4 regions of the Priestia aryabhattai genome follow, and region 4 is predicted to be linked to each of the others. Evidence: riboswitches for the same ligand, from Rfam matches in the RefSeq annotation. Region 4 holds a riboswitch; each other region holds the start of a gene.

Region 1 (5,250 bases), on a different contig from region 4:
ACAACAAATTCGCAAATAAAGAAGAACGCTCGGACAACGTATCAATTTGGATATGTTCATATTCCGCATGTATTCCTTTTCCGCATGCTCCCAATCCATCTAGTGTGGGAACGCCAATGGCCGCTGTAAAATTGCCATCGCTTCCGCCTCCAACAGCTGCTTCTTCTAATTTCATTCCCAGTTTGGCCGCGATTGACTGAGCGCATTCAAATAACTCTTCCGTTTGTTTAGACTTGACCATCGGAGGACGGTTCATGCCTCCCGTTACTTCTAGCTTAATCCCTTTTAAAATGGGGGTTAAATTCAAAATAATATCCGTCATGCGTTTAGCTTCTTCTTCTGTAGAAACACGTAAATCCACGTGCGCTTCTGCATATTCCGGCACTACATTTGTACCGCTGCCTCCCGTAAATGTCCCAACGTTCACCGTTGTACCTTTTTCGTAATCTGTTAAACCTTGAAGGAAAATCACTTGGCGCGCCAGCTCTTCAATAGCATTGATTCCTTCTTTGTGGTGATTACCCGCATGTGCTGCTCGTCCCCATACTTTTACGGTGAAAATTCCCGCTCCTTTGCGCGACGTTTTTAACGCGCCAGAACCCGCGACCGCAGGTTCTGCTACTAGCACTGCTTCACTTCTTTGTGCTTCTTCTTCAATATATTTTTTAGAAGAAATCGACCCAATCTCTTCATCTGAATTGCAGAAAAACACAATTTTTTTATCCAGCGCTAAGCCGAGCTCTTGAATCGCTTTAATCGCCCATATAGATTGCACAATGCCACCTTTCATGTCTAAAATTCCCGGACCGTACAGCTTGTTTCCCTCTGTTCTTAAGCTCAGCCTTCCCTTTTCCCATACCGTGTCAAAGTGACCAATGATTAAAAGCTGCTTTTCTCCTTCTCCAATCGTAAATTTCAAGTGGTTTCCTACTTCTTTTTCTTCTATGACTTCGTGCCCTACGCCTAGACGCTTTTGAAACAGCTGCGTTAAATACATTCCACACTGATCCACTAACTCTTTACTATAGGATGGTGATTCTTTTTTCACAAATCCAACTAAATCTTCAAGCATCTCTTGTTCATGTTCTTTTAAATAACTAAATACACTTTGTTCTACCATTACCTGACTCAAATCAATTCCTCCTCCAAACAACCCCTGCTGCCTGCATTCACTAATTTTATTTATCGTACGTATGAGTATGTTCTACGTTTCACATAACGATCTTAAATTATCCTTAATTATAATGGTTTTCAGACAATTTTCCATCCTTAAAATACAGATAATACTTTAACTTATTCATAACCGACCGAAAATAGCCATAAACTTCAACAAATTCATACAAAAAAGCTTCAATCTTCAACAGATTAAAGCTTTCATTTTATTAATTGACATTTATTTTGATATTTTTCCCTTTTGATTTCACACTCACAAAAACAAACATAGACACTAAGAAAATAAACAGAATAACGCCAACCATTTCAAAATTCACTTCGGCCCACGGATTAAAGAAAGTGAACGCTAAGTAGAATGACACACCATATGCGAGAATAACAATAACCCAGCCCATCAAGCGGGAAGCAGATTGTCCAAATTTACTCGATTCATTCACCATTTTATGTACAATCATTGAATCGATTGTATCTGTCAGCATCATGCCAAACATAAATACTAGCCCTAATAAAAGCGGCGTATACTTGCCTGTGTTCCCTACAGCTAGAGACCACACGGCCGTTTGACTGACCGTTTCGGCTGCTAAAGCAAACAACGCTCCTACAAGAATAATTAGGAAAGGATTAGTTGTTCCTTTTGCGATTTTCGGCATAAACTTCCCTTTTAATCCGCTCAGCTGAAACTCTTCCTCTTTATTTTTGGTTCGAAGCAAATGATATGCGTTTAATGTCCCAATTAGAAAAAGCGAGATAATTGATACCCAAGATGCAAAATGATCGAAATACGATGGAAACGTAAAATTTTTCATCACCACGCCCAGCACCCCAGCCGTGACGGCCACAATTCCTCCGTGACCTAGTGAAAACAGTGTTCCGACCCACGGGGCAAAACGGCTGCCCATTCGCCAATTATATCGGGTCTGGCCGTCGATAAAAGCCAAGTGATCGGCATCCAATCCGTGTCTGATTCCTAATAAAAAGACAAGTAAAAAAACTGATAAACCTTCCATTTCCTACACTCCTTTTTTTAAAATAAAACGTAAAAAAGCCTCAATTCTATAGAAATTGAGGATGTGTCGGTATATGAAAATAAACAGCAATTGCTCACTGCGTACCTTGATACACCGCCTCTTTCCTAGAAGAGTCAAGTGTACAGAATAGGTAGGTCTCCTGGCTTGAGATCATCATTTTCTACCGCCTTCCCCATTTTGAGTGACGATATGATAGAAAACTCCCTGCTTACAGTGGCTGGACCGCTCGAGATTTGCACTCGATTCCCTGTTACCTCTTACGCTATGTAAGAGCACCTAAACTGTGCGAATGATTTCATTTTCTTCCTCATTATACTAGTACTGCTTACAAATGAATAGAGAAAATTCAAATAAAAAAATCCCGCTAAGCTTTATATGCTTAGCAGGATTTTTAAAGCAATTAAACTACTTCTACTGTGACGTCTACGTTACCGCTGATTGCTTTTGAATACGGGCAGTATGAGTGAGCTAGGTCTACATATTTTTTCGCTGTTTCTAAATCTAGTCCTTCGATATGAGCTTCAAGCGCTACTCCAATTTTTACTCCTTGATCAGCTTTATCTGGAAGCAGCTGAACCGTAGCTTTTACTTCACTGCTTTTGATTTCTACGCTGTGTTTTTTCAACATAAATTCTAACGCACTGTTGAAACAAGCACTGTATCCAGCTGCAAATAGCTGCTCTGGGTTTGTTGCTGTTGTTGCTTCTCCACCAAGCGCTGGAGGTGTTGCAACATCCAAATTAAAGATGTTATCTAAAGAATGAACTTCTCCTGTTCTTCCACCTGTGTTAACGACTGTTGTTTCATATAAAGCTTTCATGTATAAACCTCTCTTCTTTTTTATTAAAAGTTTTTCATTTATCGTTTCCGTAATTTAATTGTACACAATTCAATTTTAAAAAACAAGTATTAAATGCATTAAAAATTCCCCAATAAAAAAAGCCGCATATTTGCGACTTTTTCTTAATAATATTGAGACTGTTCGTCATAAGCTGATTTTCGAAAAATAGACAGGTTGGTAATAGCCCTCATCAGTTTCGTATTAAAAATAACATAATGAATAAATAACGCCAACACGCAGCCTAAAATGGCTCCTGTTAATACATCGAATGGATAGTGAACACCTACCCATACGCGTGAAAATGCAATGAGTGCACCCATTACAACCCACATGCGCCCTGAACGCTTGAAGTGCAGCCAAATGGTAAAAGTGATAACTAATGCAGATGTAGCATGATCGCTTGGAAATGAAGAATTCGCGGCGTGATCAATAAGCTGATTCACGTGGTGAGAGATAAACGGACGATCTCGATAAGCAAATAAACTAATCACTTTATTGATAAAGACTCCTGTGGCACAAGCACATAAGGCTTGAAATGCTATAACACGGCTGCCGTTTTTATTAATAAGTAAAAACAAGCCGAGTAAAACGATAAGTACATACTGGGCATAATCTGCAAAGAATACCATCAGCGAATCTACAAACTTCACATGCGAGGCATACTGATTCACCGCGTGGAAAATGGTATAATCTACTGAATTAATAGCTGATAACATAATCGAAATCCTTTCTTATTTTTAAATGTCATTAGCTATCTTATCAGTTTCTTGAGAAAATGAACATGATTTTGTCAGAAGCTTCCTAACTGGTATTTATAAATAACGTATTTTAATTTCTTACTTATTTTCTTAACTCTTGCTGATAAAAGGCCGAATAGTAAATCAATAGGCTTTCGCTCATCAACTTACTTGTGAGTGATCCACAACATTTTTTTGCAAAAAGATTTCTTCCAAAGAAGGTTCTTCTACGTGAACTTGATAAATGTCGATGCCGCATTGAATCAATTCGCGAATAATAAGAGGGATATTTCTTTCTTTTTGAAGCATCACTTTTGTGTACGTGTGATGGTATTCAACTTCGGGACTCAACGTACGGAAAAACTGTTGAATATATTCTTTGTGGCTGTTTGGATAAGGATCATGTTTGATAATCACCGTTTTTTTCGCTTGATATTGAAAGCGGAGCTCTTCCATTGTACCTTCTATTAAAATGACGCCATTTTTCATAATCGCTACACGTGTACAAATCTTCTCGACTTCATTTAAATTATGAGACGTCATAAAAATCGTCTTGCCTTGACCTTTAAGTTCTCTTATTAGTTCATGAATGTGAAGAGCAGATTCAACATCTACTCCAGAAGTTGGTTCATCTAAAAAGATAATATCTGGGTCTGTTACAATTGCTTGAGCAATTCCTAACTTCTTTTTCATTCCAAATGAAAAATTTCCAACTTTCTGATGCTCATGTCCTTCTAAGCCTACTTTCTTCAGTATATTACTACAGTGTTCATTGGAAAAGCGATGGCCGTTTATCTTTACAAAATAGCGCAGGTGATTGAGCGCTGTCATCTCATCGTAAAAGTTGGCATAGTCAGGAAGAACGCCTATTTTCTTCTGAAGCTCTAAATCAATATCACTCTGTCCCAGCAGCGTAAATTCTCCTGCTGAAGGAAATGAAACGCCGGTAAGCATATTAATAAATGTAGACTTTCCTGCTCCGTTTCTTCCTAAAAACCCGTAAATTTCTCCTTGTGGGACTTGTAAATTAATACTGTTAACAACTGTTTTAGATCCATACTTTTTAGTTAATTTACTTGTTTCAATGGCATACATGTTATACTTCTCTCCTTTTAAAACTCCAAAGTGCCGTACATAAACAAAATGCTGCAAAAATAAAGAGAACTGTTAGATAGCCTTTCTCCAGCTCTAAATAGTAGTAGGGTGTCACATACTTAAACCATGCAATATATTCTTTTGATGAAAACATGCTCCATTCACTCAGTACCGGTAAAACAAGCGATAAAATAAGCGATAAAAACATGGTATGAGTTGGATTTGGCATCAAAGCTGAAAGCATTAATACAAATGAAATCATACACACAGTGAATAGTAGACACTCTAAAAATATAAAAAAAGAAAAATGATGCGAAATAAACGCAATCAGTAGAAATGAAATAGAGATACAAACAAGCCAGAAACAACACCCCCC
Region 2 (5,250 bases), 470 kb from region 4:
GCAGGTAGCAGCTGGTTTTACGGTCATTGTTGGGGTAATCTTCGTCGTGACAACACTTATTTTTCTGCAGTTTGTTGATAAATACAACCGCCGTACCATTCTTACGGTTGGCGGAGCGGGAATGGCCCTTTCCTTTTTTACACCGGCTATTCTTGGAGCAGTAGGTGTTAATGAAGCCGTAGTTAACTGGGTTACGCTAATTGCACTTTGCTGCTTCATCCTTTGCTATGCGTTTTCTTGGGCGCCGCTTACTTGGATCATTGTAGGGGAAATTTTCCCGCTTTCTGTACGCGGAATCGGTGCTGGGATTTCGTCTGCCTTTAACTGGACGGGGTCACTGGCAGTTGGGCTTGTGTTCCCTATTTTAGCTGATCAGTTTAGCTTAGGCGTTATCTTTTCAACTTTCGGGATCATTTGTATTCTCGGATTATTCTTCATACGTTTTGTAGTTGTCGAAACAAAAGGACGGAGCCTAGAGCAAATTGAAACGGACATGGCAGCTCGCTCTGAAAGAAATTCTTTGAGTCCGGTTGAGCGTAATAAATACGTCTAATTGTCGTAAACGTTTTAAATGTAAGAATCCTTTGCTATCTCAGCAAAGGATTCTTTTTTTACGTAATGTGAATGATTCATAGATACGATAAAGGTATCTTTTTTTTAAAGTCTTTCTATGATTTACAGTAAGACTTTTGGCATATTCTACATAATTCTTAAAGAAACCTTGTAGCAGAAGGCTCAGTCAAACATTATAATAGATAATGAATGATGATATATCCTCTTTATTTGTCATATATTTGTATTACATATGTAATTGAAGCAAAACATTCACTTGATATACTGTTTAACGACTTAACTTTATCTGAAAATTTACAGTGAAATACCTGTTTATAGAGGCTTAGAACATACACAGCAAATGGAGGAGCTATAATGGCAAACGAAAAGATGAAAGAAGGACTTGATCGTTTTATTAAAGAAGATTTAAATGACCTTTTAGGTAGACTGTTCCCTTTAATGGACCGGGAGTGTGCCGAGGAAAAGAGAAAACTTATTGAAACAGCGGTAGAGTACATTTACTCATCAGGATACCATCAAGGAGCAAAAGACTTAATTGAAACACATCGAAAAGATGATTACAAAATGTTAAGGCAAAAATTAGCGTCAGCACCTCCTGAAAACTGATTTTTTTGAAATTTCTTTTGACAATGTAAATCTAAGGTGTTAAGATAACTCTACATTCAAAACATTATAAAAAATTAAAACTCTTATTGAGAGAGGCGGAGGGACTGGCCCTATGAAGCCCGGCAACCATTTAACGATCCTGTTAAAAAGGTGCTAAATCCTGCAAAGCGTATAGCTTTGACAAATAAGAGAGGATTTCATAGATACTATGCCTCTCTATTACGAATAGAGAGGCTTTTTATTTTATGTAATCCTGTTTTGAATGTAACAATTTTATAAAAATGCATCAGGTGCTGTGTAACGAATGTACGCAGCTTAAAAGGGAAGACCGGTGAAAATCCGGCGCGGTCCCGCCACTGTAATGGGGAGCAACTTATTAACCACTGTTTCATTCTGAAATGGGAAGGGATAGGAAGCGATGAACCTAAGTCAGGAGACCTGCCTGTTGTATGCACTTAAGCTCTACGGGATATAGAGAGGAGTGAGGAATACGTGTTGAGAAAAACAGGCTATCTCAACTCTAGTTAACGATGCGTATCATCTCTCTTTTCATTTCGAAAAGAGAGATTTTTTAGTTTAGCGGAAAAAAAGAAACTACAGGGAGTGGAAAAAATGAGCAGTGTAAAAAGTTCAAACTTAGGTTATCCAAGAATTGGTGAAAAACGAGAATGGAAAAAAGCGCTTGAGCAGTTTTGGGCAGGAAAGCTGGAGAAAGATGTATTTTTGCAAGAAATTGAAGCTCTTCGCCTTGAACATCTTAAAAAACAGCGTGACGCAGGAATTGAATTGATTCCAGTCGGCGATTTTAGCTTATACGATCACGTGTTAGATACAGCGGTTATGTTTGGTTTGGTGCCAAAACGTTTCAATTATGACGGAGGGCCGGTATCGCTTGAAACGTATTTTGACATAGCGCGAGGTACAAAAGGTGCAGTAGCATCTACGATGACAAAATGGTTTAACACAAATTATCACTATATCGTACCAGAGCTTGACGAAGCAAAGCCTGCTCTTGTAGAAAATCGCCCGCTTCAATTCTACAAAGAAGCAAAACAAAAGCTAAATATCAAAGGAAAGCCCGTTATTTTAGGGCCAGTGACATTTGTGAAGCTGTCGAAAGGGTATAAAGAAAGTGAGTTTGAAAAAATAGTTGAACAATTTGTTCCTCTTTATGCGACTATTTTAGCTGAGCTACAGGCAGAAGGCGTCGAGTGGGTACAGATGGATGAGCCGATTTTATCTACAACGCTATCAAAAGAAGACCTGGCGTTGTACAAAGAAGTCTATCAATCTTTGAATGAAGCGGCACCGAACGTAAAGGTTATTTTGCAAACGTATTTTGACAGCGTTGATTACTACAAAGAAGTTGTGTCTCTTCCTGTTCAAGGAATTGGTTTAGACTTTGTACATGACCGCGGAGAAAATCTCACTGCGCTTAATAAATATGGTTTTCCAACTGATAAAGTGCTTGCGGCAGGAGTTATTGACGGACGAAACATTTGGCGTGAAAATTTGGACGAACAGATTTTAACGCTTAGTGAAATTGAAGAAGTAGTATCAAAAGACCGTTTGATCCTACAGCCTTCATCGAGTCTATTACATGTTCCTGTCACGGTGAAAAGCGAAGAAACCATTGATCCAATTTTAAAGAACGCTCTATCCTTTGCAGATGAAAAGCTGAAGGAAATCACGCTGTTAACAAAAGCGGTGCAGCAAGGAAAAGAAACAATACAAGAAGAGATAAATGTAAGCAAACAGGCCATTCAAGCATTAAATCAATCATCTTTCCGAAATCATCAGGACGTGCAAGAAGCGCTGAAGCAACTCAGCTATAAAGCGGAGCGTCAAGCACCGTTTGACGTACGTCAGCGCGTTCAAAAAGAGGCTTTTCAACTGCCGCTTCTTCCAACCACAACAATTGGAAGCTTCCCGCAAACAAAAGAAGTGCGACGCGAGCGTATGAAGTGGCGGAAAGGTGAGTTAAGCAATGAAGCGTATGAAGCGTACATTAACGATGAAATAAAAAAATGGATTGAAATTCAAGAAGACATCGGCTTAGATGTGCTTGTGCACGGAGAGTTTGAACGAACGGACATGGTTGAGTACTTCGGTGAAAAATTAGGAGGCTTTCAGTTTACTAAGTTTGGCTGGGTGCAATCATACGGTTCTCGCTGCGTAAAGCCGCCGCTTATATACGGAGATGTATTCTATCAGCAGGCGATGACGATAAAAGAAACGGTCTATGCGCAATCTCTAACAAATAAGCCGGTTAAAGGAATGCTGACGGGTCCAATTACGATTTTAAACTGGTCGTTTGTGCGTGATGATATCTCGCGCTACGACGTGGCAAATCAAATTGCGCTTGCTCTTAGAAAAGAAGTGGAAGCACTGGAAAGTCAAGGCATCTCGATGATTCAAGTGGATGAACCGGCGCTTCGTGAAGGACTGCCGTTAAAACGAGAAAACTGGGAAAACTACTTGAACGCCGCGGTGTATGCGTTCAAGCTAGCCACGGTATCCGTGCAAAATGATACGCAAATTCATACGCATATGTGCTATTCAGAATTCGAAGAGATTATCGATGCCATCAAAGCGCTTGATGCCGACGTGATTTCCATTGAAACGTCTAAAAGCCACGGTGAATTAATTTATGCGTTTGAAGAACATACGTACAATCAAGGAATCGGACTTGGCGTGTACGATATCCACAGTCCGCGCATACCAAAGCTTGAAGAGCTGACGCGAAACATCGACCGCGCCTTGCAGGTCCTTGATCCTACATTGTTTTGGATTAATCCCGACTGCGGCCTTAAAACAAGAGGAATCAGTGAGACGGTCGAAGCCTTAAAAGTCATGGTTGCTTCAGCAAAGCAAACAAGACAAAATTTATTGCAAAACGTTCAATCGTAAGGAATCAAAAAACAAGCAGTGTAGAGGCTACACTGCTTGTTTTTATAGGGTTTTAAAAGCCCAGAAATATCCATTGACACTTCCCGTACATTTTTGTATCTTTTTAAAGTGTTTTTAAAATCAGGGAGGTACAACATGAGTAACAACAGCACACAGCACGTTAAAATTGTAACAGCTGATCCATCAGCGCTAGGCCTATTCGGACTTGCCATGGTGACACTCGTTGCATCGTTTCAAAAGCTTGGGGTAACCGATGGTGTTTCATTGGTATTGCCATGGGCGATTTTTTTAGGCGGAATAGGACAGTTAATCGCGTCTATTCAAGATTTCAAACATAATAATACCTTTGGCGCAACTGCTTTTGGTGCCTTCGGGTTATTTTGGTTAGGTGTAGCCATGACATGGCTTATTCAGCTTGGAGCATTTGGGGAAGCGCTAGCAAAAGCAGCGGATCCGAAGCAGCTCGCATTTGCTTTTGTAGGCTACTTTATCTTCAGCGTTTTTATGACAGTCGGAGCAATGGGCACTCATAAAGTATTATTTATTATTTTTGTGTTAATTGATTTCTTATTTATCGGATTATCGCTCAGTACATTTGGTGTGTCATATGAATATACGCACTTACTAGCAGCAGTGTCAGAGCTATTGATTGCTCTGTTTTCATTCTATGGATCTGCAGCGGCTGTATTAAATACTCACTATGGTCAAGTTGTGCTTCCAGTGGGCAAGCCGTTTGGTGCATTTATAAAATAATCAAGACGTTCATTAAAAAATGAAGTAGGATTGAATTCTGTATTATGCAGAGGTCAATCCTTTTTTGTTTGAACGTTTTTATATATAGTAGAAAGAGATAGTTATATATAATAGTAGCTTTTAAATGAAAGGAAACGTTCCAATGATTATAAGACAAGTGCAGGAAAATGATTTAAAACAATTAATTACATTAGAAAACAAAGGTTTTACACCTGAAGAAGCTGCCTCAAAAGACGCGTTTATCACGCGGATTAAAACCATGCCTGATACGTTTATCGTTGTGGAAGAAAATGAAGAAATGATTGGATATGTGAACGGACCCGTTATTTCAGCGCCGTTTATCACAGATGATTTGTTTGAAAAAACGATTTCCAACCCTGAGACAGGCGGTCATCAAAGTATTTTAGG
Region 3 (5,250 bases), on a different contig from region 4:
AGCAAGCCAATAATTTTCAAAAAGCTCTCTTGTTCGTCAGCCGTTAGCTGAGGGAACTGCTTAATATCTTGACCCATATTAATTTCAAACGGCGTCCAGAAATTAGCTAGCATACGCTTGTATTTAGGGAACGCCCATGAAAATCGGACGTCATCCCAGTTTAGAATATTTGAGCTCTTGCCGTTGATAATTCCTGTCGAGCGGTTCGGAGCTGTTTCGTTCATTAATTCTCGTTTTAACATGCTTGTCATCAATTATTCACTCCTTTTAACTATGACAGCTTTCACATTCTTCAATGACTTCACTTGATGTTGAACGTACGTAGTAGGTCGTTTTTAATTTTTCTTTCCATGCCGTCATATGAAGATCCAGTAACTCTTTTGCTCGGATATCGTTTTGTACATATAAGTTGAATGAAATGGATTGATCAATATGGCGCTGTCGCTTTGCATTTTGCTTAATGCTCCAGTGCTGATCAATTAAATAAACGGACTTATAATACCAGTTTGTTGCTGGTGATAAATCTGGTGCCGTCACCGGAATTTTATAATTTTTCTTTTCCTCTGAATAAAACTTACGGAAAATCGGATCAATACTTGCAGTAGAACCGGCGATAATAGATGTTGATGAATTAGGTGCTACAGCCATTAAGTATCCATTTCTTATCCCATTGCTTTGAACTTCGTTACGCAGTTCATTCCACGCCTCGCTTGTGTATTCACGTGTTTCAAAATAAGCGCCTGACTCAAAATCTGAGCCTTTAAATAATGGATATGCGCCTTTTTCTTTAGCTAAGTTCATGCTTGCCTGGACGGTTAAGTAAGAAATTTGTTCATACAATTCATCGCAATATGCTACCGCTTCATCTGTCTCCCATGCTATTTTCTTTAAGGCAAGCAAATGGTTCCAACCAAATGTGCCAAGCCCCACTGCGCGGTACTTTTGATTCGTTAGCTTTGCTTGAAGTACCGGCAAATCATTTAGCTCAATAACATTATCAAGCATGCGTACTTGAATTGGAATTAAACGTTCAAGCACATCTTCAGTTACGGCTCTAGCTAAGTTAATAGAAGAAAGATTACATACGACAAAATCGCCCGGATTCTTTGTAATGATAATTTTTCCGTCTTCCGTAATTTCCTCTGTTACTACCGTTGTACTTTGGTTTTGCGTGATTTCTGTACATAAGTTGCTGCAGTAAATCATGCCCGCGTGGCGGTTTTGATTAGCTCGGTTAACCGTATCACGATAGAACATATAAGGCGTTCCGGTTTCAAGCTGCGAAATCATAATGCGCTTGAAGATTTCAATAGCAGGTACTGTTTCTCTTGAAAGCTGTTCATTATTTACACACTCAGCGTAACGAGTGCGGAACGAACCGCTGCCTTCTTCTTCATCATAAAAATCTTCTAACGAGTAGCCCATCAGCGTACGAACTTCGTGAGGATCGAATAAATGCCAGTCTTCACGTGCTTCTACTTTTTCCATAAACAAATCTGGCAAACATACGCCAGTGAATAAATCATGCGTGCGCTGGCGTTCGTCACCATTGTTCAAACGCGCGTCTAAGAATGAAAAGATGTCTTTATGCCATACGTCTAAATATACGGCAATAGCTCCTTGTCGTTGACCTAGCTGATCGACACTTACAGCCGTATTATTTAGCTGTTTCATCCATGGAATTGTTCCTGATGATACGCCTTTAAAACCTTTTATATCACTTCCTCGGCTTCTAATATGACCGAGGTATACACCAATTCCGCCTCCATTTTTACTAAGTGTGGCCAAATCTGTATTGCTATCGTAAATACCGCGTAAGCTGTCATCAATCGTATCAATAAAGCAGCTAGATAGCTGTCCATAGCTCTTTCCTGCGTTTGAAAGTGTTGGGGTAGCAACCGTCATATATAGACTAGAAAGCGCCCAGTATGCTTCTTTTACTAATGCTGTTCGATTTTCTTTCTTTTCTTGAGACATCAGCGTCATAGCAATGATAAGAAAACGTTCTTGCGGTAGTTCGTATACGCGCTTATCATGCGATGTCGCTAAATAGCGATCTGCTAATGTCAACAATCCAATGTATGTAAATAAACGATCGCGTTCAGGAATAATGACTGAAGCAATTTCATTAATTTCTTCTTCTGTATATGTTTTTAATAGTTGTTTATTATAAATGCCGATTTTTGTTAATTCTTGAATAAGCTGATAAAACGAACCGTACTTCTCTTTTTTATCATAGCCTCGGTTGTCCGCTGCTTTTCGATATAGTTCGTTTAAGTAGACGTCTGCCGCTACGTACGTCCAATCTGGTTCTTCCATTGAAATACGCTCTAGGGCTGCCAAAATTAGTACGTTTGCAACCTTTTCGTCCGTCATATTTTCCTTTACTGTAACAGTTTGAATAACCTTTTCCTCATACAAAGAAAAATCAAGCTGCGTAAATTCTTTTTTTAAACGTTCAATATATGCAGTTAATTCATGTAGAATTGTAGGCTTTAATGTATTCACCATAAATATGGCTCCTCTCTTCACTTCAAAATAAAAAATCGCTCACCGTACCTCGGTGAGCGAATAGAACGAAGATAGAAGAAGACACTAAGTCTTTTCTCAATCCTCGCTCTACCCTCTCACCTCCCGAAGAAGATAAAACGACATAAAAAAGGCAGGTCTCCTGACTTATGCTTCTTTTTACTTTAAGGCCTTCCCATGATGTTTACTCACAGTGGATCTCCTTATTTCATCAGCATTCACAGTTGCGGGGACAGCTTTGGATTTTCACCAAATTCCCTTTTAAGTCTTTTTATCAGACACCTTTTTCACTGGAAAACACAAAATATAGTATTTTATCATCAATTCCAAAACAACATATTGTGTTATGTTATAAACACATTATATAGGACAACTTAGAAAACTATCAACCTATTTTCTAAAATAATTTTGTTTTTTACGATAAAACCCTTCGACTTTTTTCATCAAACTATTCCATCATAACATGTTTTGACACGCTTGATGGAACAATGTGCTCTTTTTAAAAAATTTGTCCTATTTTTCTACTAAACATTGACAACGTCAATAAAAAAAACCGTTTTTCATAAAAAAAACGGTTTTTAATTATTTGTATTCTTTTTCAAATGCTGTGATTTTTTTTATAAACTTTTTATCAATATCGTATCCTATCCCCGGTTTTGCCTTCACCTTTATTACTCCGGCTTCTACCTCTACTTCGGGCTTAATAATATCTTTTTCCCAATAGCGAGACGACGCAGAAATGTCACCTGGTATCGTGAAAGAAGGCAGTGTGGCAAGGGCGATGTTATGAGCTCGTGAAATCCCAGCTTCTAACATTCCTCCCACCCAAAGCCTTACACCGTGCTGGGCGCATAAATCATGAATCTGCTTTGCTACGGACATTCCGCCAACTCGACCGATTTTCACATTGATAATCTTACAGCTTTTTTGTTCGATTGCATGACGTGCATCTTCATAGCTCACAATACTTTCATCTAAGCAAATCGGCGTCTTCATTTGCTTTTGCAATAATCGATGATCAAGGATATCATCAGAACTTAACGGCTGTTCGATCATTATTAAATTCAATTCATCTAGTTTTTTCAATGAATCACTATCGCTTAACGTATAGGCTGAATTAGCATCAGCCATAAGAGGAATGGTTGGAAATTCATCCCGAATTTGTTTTAGTAACTCATAGTCAGCACCTGGCTTAATTTTCACTTTAAAGCGCTTATAGCCATCTTTCATGTAAGTCTTTATTTGTTCTTTCATTATGGAAATATCATTTAAGCCAACTACCACTCCAGCTTCTACAGCAGGCCTTACTCCGCCAATTACTTCAGCTAACGGCTTATTTTGCCGCTTTGCATACAAATCCCATACAGCACAGTCCAAAGCTGCTTTAGCCATGTTGTTTCGCTTTAGAGGTTTGAATAACTTTTGAACATCCTCTGGTTTTTGAACTTGCTGATGAAGAAGCGAAGGAATTAAAAAATCGTCTAACATATGAAAACATGTCTGAATCGTTTCTTCCGTATACCAAGGAGATGAAAAAGCAACGACTTCTCCCCACCCTGTAAATCCTTTTTCATCTTCTACTTCAAGCAAAATCAATTCTCGATCCTGCACCGTACCATAGCTTGTTGAAAAAGGGGAAAGAAGCTTCATGTCAATTTTATAAAGATGTACTTTTTTTATAATCATCGATTAATTCCCTTTCTGTATGAACGATGATAGCTTCCGGCGTATGATTTTATTAGAGGCCGTTCTTGGCAGTTCCTCTACTCGTACGAAATACTTTGGAAGTTTGTACTTTGCTAAAAATTGTTGAATGTGTAAAGATAACTCTTCATCTGAAACATCTTCATTTGTAACAATGCATGCTGCTGGAACTTGTCCCCATTTTTCATCGGCTACTCCTGTTACACCGGCCTCTTTAACAGTGGGATGCTTCAATAAAACATTTTCAATTTCAGCTGGATATACATTTTCTCCACCTGAAATAATGAGGTCCGAACGTCTGTCTAATACATATAGAAAGCCTTCTTCATCCACTTTCCCGATATCTCCTGTATAGAACCAACCTTGTTGAAGGGCTTTTTTAGTAGCTTCAGGTTTGTTTAAATATCCTTTTGTAACATTTGGACCTTTAACAATAATCTCTCCTGCTTCACGTGTTTCATTTCCATTCTCATCTACAATTTTCATTGCACATGGAAATAATGGTTTACCTGCTGATCCAAGTTTTCGCAAACTATCTTCAGGTGAGAGCGTAACGAACTGTGAAGATGTCTCTGTCATTCCATATGTTTGATAAACAGGAATCTCTTTAGTCACACAAGCCTCTAAAATGGTAAGCGGTGCGGGTCCCCCTCCTAAAAGCATACAGCGAAATGTATTTGGATATTTCCGTTCAGCTAATTCATCAAGCATATTGGATAGCATGGAAGTGACAACCGAAATAATCGTTACTCCTTTGTTTTCAATTGCTTCATTCACCGCTCTTGCTTCAAATCGTTCTTCTAAAATAATTTTCATTCCGTAAAAGACACTTCGCATTAAAATAGATAAGCCGCTAATATGAAACAAAGGAACTGCTATAAGCCAACAGTCTTTTTCATTTAATCCTAAATTAAGTGCTGAACCAACGGAACTCCACCAATGATTTCCATATGTCTGTAGCACCCCTTTTGGATTACCTGTTGTTCCAGACGTATACATAATGGTGAACGTCTCCTC
Region 4 (5,250 bases):
CCGCTACGAGACGTACTACATGGGGAATAACCAAGCCAACAAATCCGATTGCTCCGGATACTGATACCGCAGCCCCTGTCAATACGGAGGCTCCTATTAAAATCATTCTTTTTTTCTTCTTTACGTCTATTCCCATAAACTGAGCGGATTGATCGCCAAATGCTAAGCCGTTCAGCTCTTTTACATGTAACAGCAGCATAATCGTACCGATCAAAAAGAACGGCCCTAATATTTGAATATGAGACCATCCTCTCATCGATACGCTTCCCATCAGCCAATATAAAACCTGTCTTACATCTTCTTCAGGAGAAAGAGCCACAATTAATGAAATAAGCGCGCTCATAAAGGATGATAAAATAATTCCTGCTAAGATGATGGTTTCATTGGCCAAATTGCCGCTTGCGAGCTTCGTAATACCAAAAACTAAAAGAAGGGTAATAAATCCAGATACAATGCCGACTACAGGCAGCGTGAAGATGGATAAACCAAAAATACTCCAATGAAAATAAATTGCCATGACAGAGCCAAGGGTTGCACCTGAGGAAACCCCAATCGTGTAAGGGTCGGCAAGAGAATTTCTTAATAGTCCTTGAAAAGCAGCACCTGCTATAGAAAGCGAAGCTCCTACTAAAAATGCCACCAGTACTCTTGGAAATCGAATTTGCCAAATGATTAAATCCATATTTTCCGGACCGCGATATAAGGATAATCCGGTAAGGTGGCCAATAATAATTTTGATTGTATCTCCTACGGTTAACGAAACCGTACCAATAAATACGCCCATGATAACCGAAGTACATACAATAAATAAACTCACTATGTATAAAATAGATGTTTTGTTAAAAAAGATACGTTTAAAAATCAATACTTTCAGCTCCTCTAGGAAACGAGGCGTGATGTTTTACATTACATTAACCATTCATTTTCCTGTCCATAAACCATGTTTCCACCATACATAGAGTTGGAAACAATCATCTTTTATTTGTTATGAGTGCTAGACTGTTGAACTAGACAACATAGAATAGCGTACTAAAAATTCTGGTAAAAAAACAAGTGAAAGCCTCTGCAAGCTATACTTTTTGTGCTTGCTCCGGGCTTTTATAGTTGTCTATTAAATGATACAGCTTTTCCATATCTATAGCTTCTCGCACATACGCCGCTGCTTTTGAAAAAGACTCATCTTTTTGCAGGCGGCTGTTAAATGTATCCGTAATGGGCGGCAATTTTTTATGTTTACGAATTTGATTAAGCAAAGCTCTGCGCAAAGTATCATTATGAAAGACATCATGAACATACGTACCAATGACGTTTTCTTTAACCGTTCCTTCTTTTTCATCATCGACCACTGCAAAAGCCTCCGTCATGCTCTTAGAAACCGTCTTTCCCATATGAATTTCGTAGCCTTCAATCGAAACTTTTTCACTCTCTAGCTGAACGTATCCAGAAACTCTTTCTGTTTTTTTGCTGGTAGTCATAATGGTTTCCACCGGAAGCAAACCCAGCCCTTTAATAGATTCAATTCGGGACTCTACTGCATCGGGATCTGTAATCGTCTCACCTAACATTTGATATCCTCCGCAGATGCCAATAACGTGAACGTTCGTTGTGTTCAAGACTTGATTAATTGCTAGACCCAGGCCGCTTTCTTGTAAAAACTGCGCATCTTCAATCGTATTTTTACTTCCTGGTAAAACAATTAAATCAGGCGTACCTAATTGTGACGGCTTGGTTACAAGTCTCACATGACAGTCTTCTTCTAAGCTTAGAGGGTCGATGTCTGTAAAATTTGAGATGCGTGGATACGAGATAACCGCAATATCGATTTCTTTTAACGGATTCACAAGCGTTGAGTAATTTCTGAGTGATAACGAATCTTCAGCGTCAATTTCCACGTCGTGCATATAAGGAATAACTCCTAGTACCGGAACACCTGTGTATTCTTCAAACCACTTCAACCCCGGTTTTAAAAGCTCTAAGTCTCCTCGGAATTTATTGATTAACACCCCGATAACTCTAGACTTGTGTTCATCTGGAAGCAATTGAAGAGTACCCACTAAGCTTGCAAAAACCCCTCCTTTATCAATATCTCCTACTAACACAACAGGGGCTTCGGCTATCTTTGCTACGCGCATATTCACGAGTTCCCGATCGTTTAAATTCACTTCAGCAGGACTTCCAGCACCTTCAATCACAATTCGATCATAATGATTTGCAAGCTCTTTATAAGCCTCTGTGATAACGTTCAAACCTTCATTAAAAAATTCTTGCCGATACTGAAAAGCAAACATATTACGAAGCGGCTTTCCATGAACGACAATTTGAGATTCATGATCACGAGTTGGTTTAATTAAAATAGGGTTCATATTGGTTGTTGCTTCTACTCCAGCCGCTTCTGCTTGAATTCCTTGCGCTCTGCCAATTTCTTTTCCATCCATTGTAATGTATGAATTGAGCGCCATATTTTGCGATTTAAACGGTGCAGTTTGATAGCCGTCTTCTTTAAAAATGCGGCAAAATGCTGTAGCAATCATGCTTTTTCCAGCGTCTGAGTGCGTTCCTTGAATCATAAGAGGTTTTCCTTTTTTCACTTTATCCACTCCCTATCACATAAAAAAACCTTAACTGTAAAAGTCAAGGTTTGGTCATGCGCTCATTAACACATTGTCTTGACTTATTTCTCCCACCGAAAAATAAGGGGTTTTTAAAAGCAGGTCTCCTGGCTTATGCTTCATTTTACTTCTGCTCCCTTCCTAGTTTAACTAGTGGGTCTTTGCAGGTTCATCCACATTTACAGTAGCGGGGGCTGCACCGGATTTACACCGATTTCCCTATTATCCTCCTTAGAGGCACTTTTAAAATCATTTATTCTTTATTGTAACGAATTTTATAACCATTCACAATAACAATTTTCTTCTATTATTATATATTACTGTGTTTATACTTATTTGGATCTCGTATGCTATAATAACAATTATTTTCCAAACATCTTATGTAATAGCTAGGAAGGTGCTCACAGTTGAAGAAAAAAATAATTTATATCTTTATTAGTTTGCTTGTTCTTTATATAGCAATCATATCTTTTTTTATGTATCAAATAGCTCACAAGCCTGTTCCACAAAAAGCAGATTACGTGCTCATTTTAGGTTCTAAAGTAGATGGAGATCAAATGTCTCCTAGTTTAAAAGAACGAGTAAAGACGGCTTTATCTTATTTACAAACACATAAACAAACAAAAGTCATCGTAACGGGTGGAAAAGGATCCGATGAAGAAATCTCTGAAGCAGAAGCAGCCTATCGTTTTCTACGAAAAGAAGGAATTGAAAAGGATCGAATTATAAAAGAAGACCAGTCAACTTCTACTTTTGAGAATTTTACTTTCACTAAAAAGAAAGTCGATATTCAAAATAAAAAAGTAGTGCTTGTTAGCAGTGATTTTCATTTATTTCGCTCCTCTATTATTGCCAAGCGTCAAGGCTTTCACATATATCCTTTAGGTGCAAAAACACCTAACTCAATTAAACTTCAAGCCTACTTTCGTGAGTATGCTGCTATTTTAAAAACATGGCTGTTTGATAAATAAATAGAGTACACGCCTATATAAACGAAAAAACACGGCATGAATTCATGCCGTGTTTTTTATTAGTCATCTGTATCGATAACTGCTTTTGGTAAACCTGTATATTTCGCCCAGTAGAAAATACCGAGGGAAACGAGAGCAATTAAAATTAAGTCAAGTGGGTTGCTTAGCACACCTTGTCCTCCACCAAATGAACCTAGGTAAGAGATAACAAGCATAATAATATAATAAGCAACTAGCCACCACGCAGATTTAAGCTGCTGTGCAAATTTTACAACGTCAGTTGGTACGTATTTTTTAAACGCTACGTAGATAACGACCATTAGAAGCTGTGATCCTAGAAGCCAAGAAATTGTCGTCCACCCTGACCAATACACGATGTAGGAACAGAAGATAAATGAAACAGGAGCAATAACACTCATACCTTTTAATTTAAAAGGCTTTTTAAGGTCTTTTGCATTTACTCTGAATGCAGCAGCTGAAATTGGCGCAATAGCATAAGACAGAATAAGTGCTACTGAACATACGTTTACTAGTGCTTCCCACGAAGGAAATGGCAGTGTCCAGAATACAGACATTCCAAATGATAGCCATAGTGACGCACGTGGAATTCCTGTTTTCTTATCTACTTTTGAGAAACGTTTAAATAGTGTTCCATTACGAGACCAAGCATAAACTAGACGAGAAGTTGTATTCATAAAGATGTTCCCGTTACCGCCTGGTGATAAAATAGCATCAAAAATAACAAGCGTTACTAACCAGCCAAGGCCTAGAATAAGTGCAATATCTTTAAATGGTAAAGAGAATTGCTCTTGAATTGTTCCCCATCCTCCTGATAGCATATCAGACGGAATGTTACCAATGAACAATACTTGCAGTGCTGTGTAAATAATCGCTGAAAGTACAATACAGATAATTAGCGCGATTGGAATATTACGCTGCGGATTTTTAACTTCACTGGCTACAGAAACAATAGGGTGAAGTCCTAGGTAGGCAAACATAACGCCACCTGTTGAAATGGCTGCTTGAATACCATTAAAACCAAACGGAGCAAAATCGCCAGTTGTAAAGTTAGCTGATTTGAAGTGATAAGCTAACACGACGATAATTGTAAGAGGAACCGCATATTTGAACACAGATATAATGACATTTGACTTAGCAAATGCTTTTACACTTACGTAGTTAATGATAAAAAATAGCGTTAACAACGCGAACTGAAATAACCAGCCAATTGTAGTAGGCGATTCAGAACCATGTTTAGTTAGACCAGGAAGCCAAAAAGCAACATACTGACGTACAGCCGTTACCTCGATGGCAATCAAACTAGTGTAAGCAATAATGGTAATGAATGAAATTAAGTAACCCACTAAGTGACCATGTGAGTAAACTGGATAACGGATAATTCCACCGGTACGCGGCAGCGCTGCTCCAAGTTCAGCATACACTAAACCGATAAGTAAAATAATGACTCCGCCAATCAGCCACGAAAAACTTCCGGCTGGACCAGCCTTTGACGCTACGTTACTAACCGCAAATAACCAGGCGGAACCAAAAATAGCTCCCATCCCAATTAACGTTAGGTCAAGTAACGATATTGATTTTTTAAACTTTCCTTGATCAGACATAAAATCCTCCTTTAAAATTCCCACTCCACATACCTAACGCCCTTGCGT

Evidence for each region. Region 4 has a riboswitch for cobalamin ahead of M3225_RS09485 (cobyric acid synthase). Riboswitches for the same ligand answer to the same signal wherever they lie in the genome.
Region 1: it holds a riboswitch for cobalamin, as region 4 does, so the genes downstream of both, M3225_RS23185 (HoxN/HupN/NixA family nickel/cobalt transporter) here and M3225_RS09485 (cobyric acid synthase) in region 4, are expected to answer to the same signal.
Region 2: it holds a riboswitch for cobalamin, as region 4 does, so the genes downstream of both, metE (5-methyltetrahydropteroyltriglutamate--homocysteine S-methyltransferase) here and M3225_RS09485 (cobyric acid synthase) in region 4, are expected to answer to the same signal.
Region 3: it holds a riboswitch for cobalamin, as region 4 does, so the genes downstream of both, M3225_RS06480 (ribonucleoside-diphosphate reductase subunit alpha) here and M3225_RS09485 (cobyric acid synthase) in region 4, are expected to answer to the same signal.

What each region holds. Positions count from the first base shown of each region.
Region 1 is NZ_JAMBOQ010000006.1:59,285-64,534, reverse strand. Features, by position in the region: gene M3225_RS23190 (M20 family metallopeptidase) at 1-1,153, opposite strand, end outside; gene M3225_RS23185 (HoxN/HupN/NixA family nickel/cobalt transporter) at 1,383-2,180, opposite strand; cobalamin riboswitch at 2,314-2,496, opposite strand; gene M3225_RS23180 (organic hydroperoxide resistance protein) at 2,602-3,021, opposite strand; gene M3225_RS23175 (undecaprenyl-diphosphatase) at 3,165-3,758, opposite strand; gene M3225_RS23170 (ABC transporter ATP-binding protein) at 3,942-4,874, opposite strand; gene M3225_RS23165 (ABC transporter permease) at 5,036-5,250, opposite strand, start outside.
Region 2 is NZ_JAMBOQ010000002.1:38,545-43,794, forward strand. Features, by position in the region: gene M3225_RS06765 (sugar porter family MFS transporter) at 1-553, shown strand, start outside; gene M3225_RS06770 (hypothetical protein) at 928-1,179, shown strand; SAM riboswitch class I at 1,260-1,370, shown strand; cobalamin riboswitch at 1,451-1,639, shown strand; gene metE (5-methyltetrahydropteroyltriglutamate--homocysteine S-methyltransferase) at 1,792-4,089, shown strand; gene M3225_RS06780 (acetate uptake transporter) at 4,225-4,842, shown strand; gene M3225_RS06785 (GNAT family N-acetyltransferase) at 4,967-5,250, shown strand, end outside.
Region 3 is NZ_JAMBOQ010000001.1:1,253,401-1,258,650, forward strand. Features, by position in the region: gene M3225_RS06475 (ribonucleotide-diphosphate reductase subunit beta) at 1-251, opposite strand, end outside; gene M3225_RS06480 (ribonucleoside-diphosphate reductase subunit alpha) at 268-2,511, opposite strand; cobalamin riboswitch at 2,645-2,830, opposite strand; gene menC (o-succinylbenzoate synthase) at 3,112-4,215, opposite strand; gene M3225_RS06490 (o-succinylbenzoate--CoA ligase) at 4,219-5,250, opposite strand, start outside.
Region 4 is NZ_JAMBOQ010000002.1:507,094-512,343, reverse strand. Features, by position in the region: gene M3225_RS09490 (FecCD family ABC transporter permease) at 1-865, opposite strand, end outside; gene M3225_RS09485 (cobyric acid synthase) at 1,071-2,597, opposite strand; cobalamin riboswitch at 2,690-2,869, opposite strand; gene M3225_RS09480 (YdcF family protein) at 3,017-3,580, shown strand; gene M3225_RS09475 (APC family permease) at 3,640-5,202, opposite strand.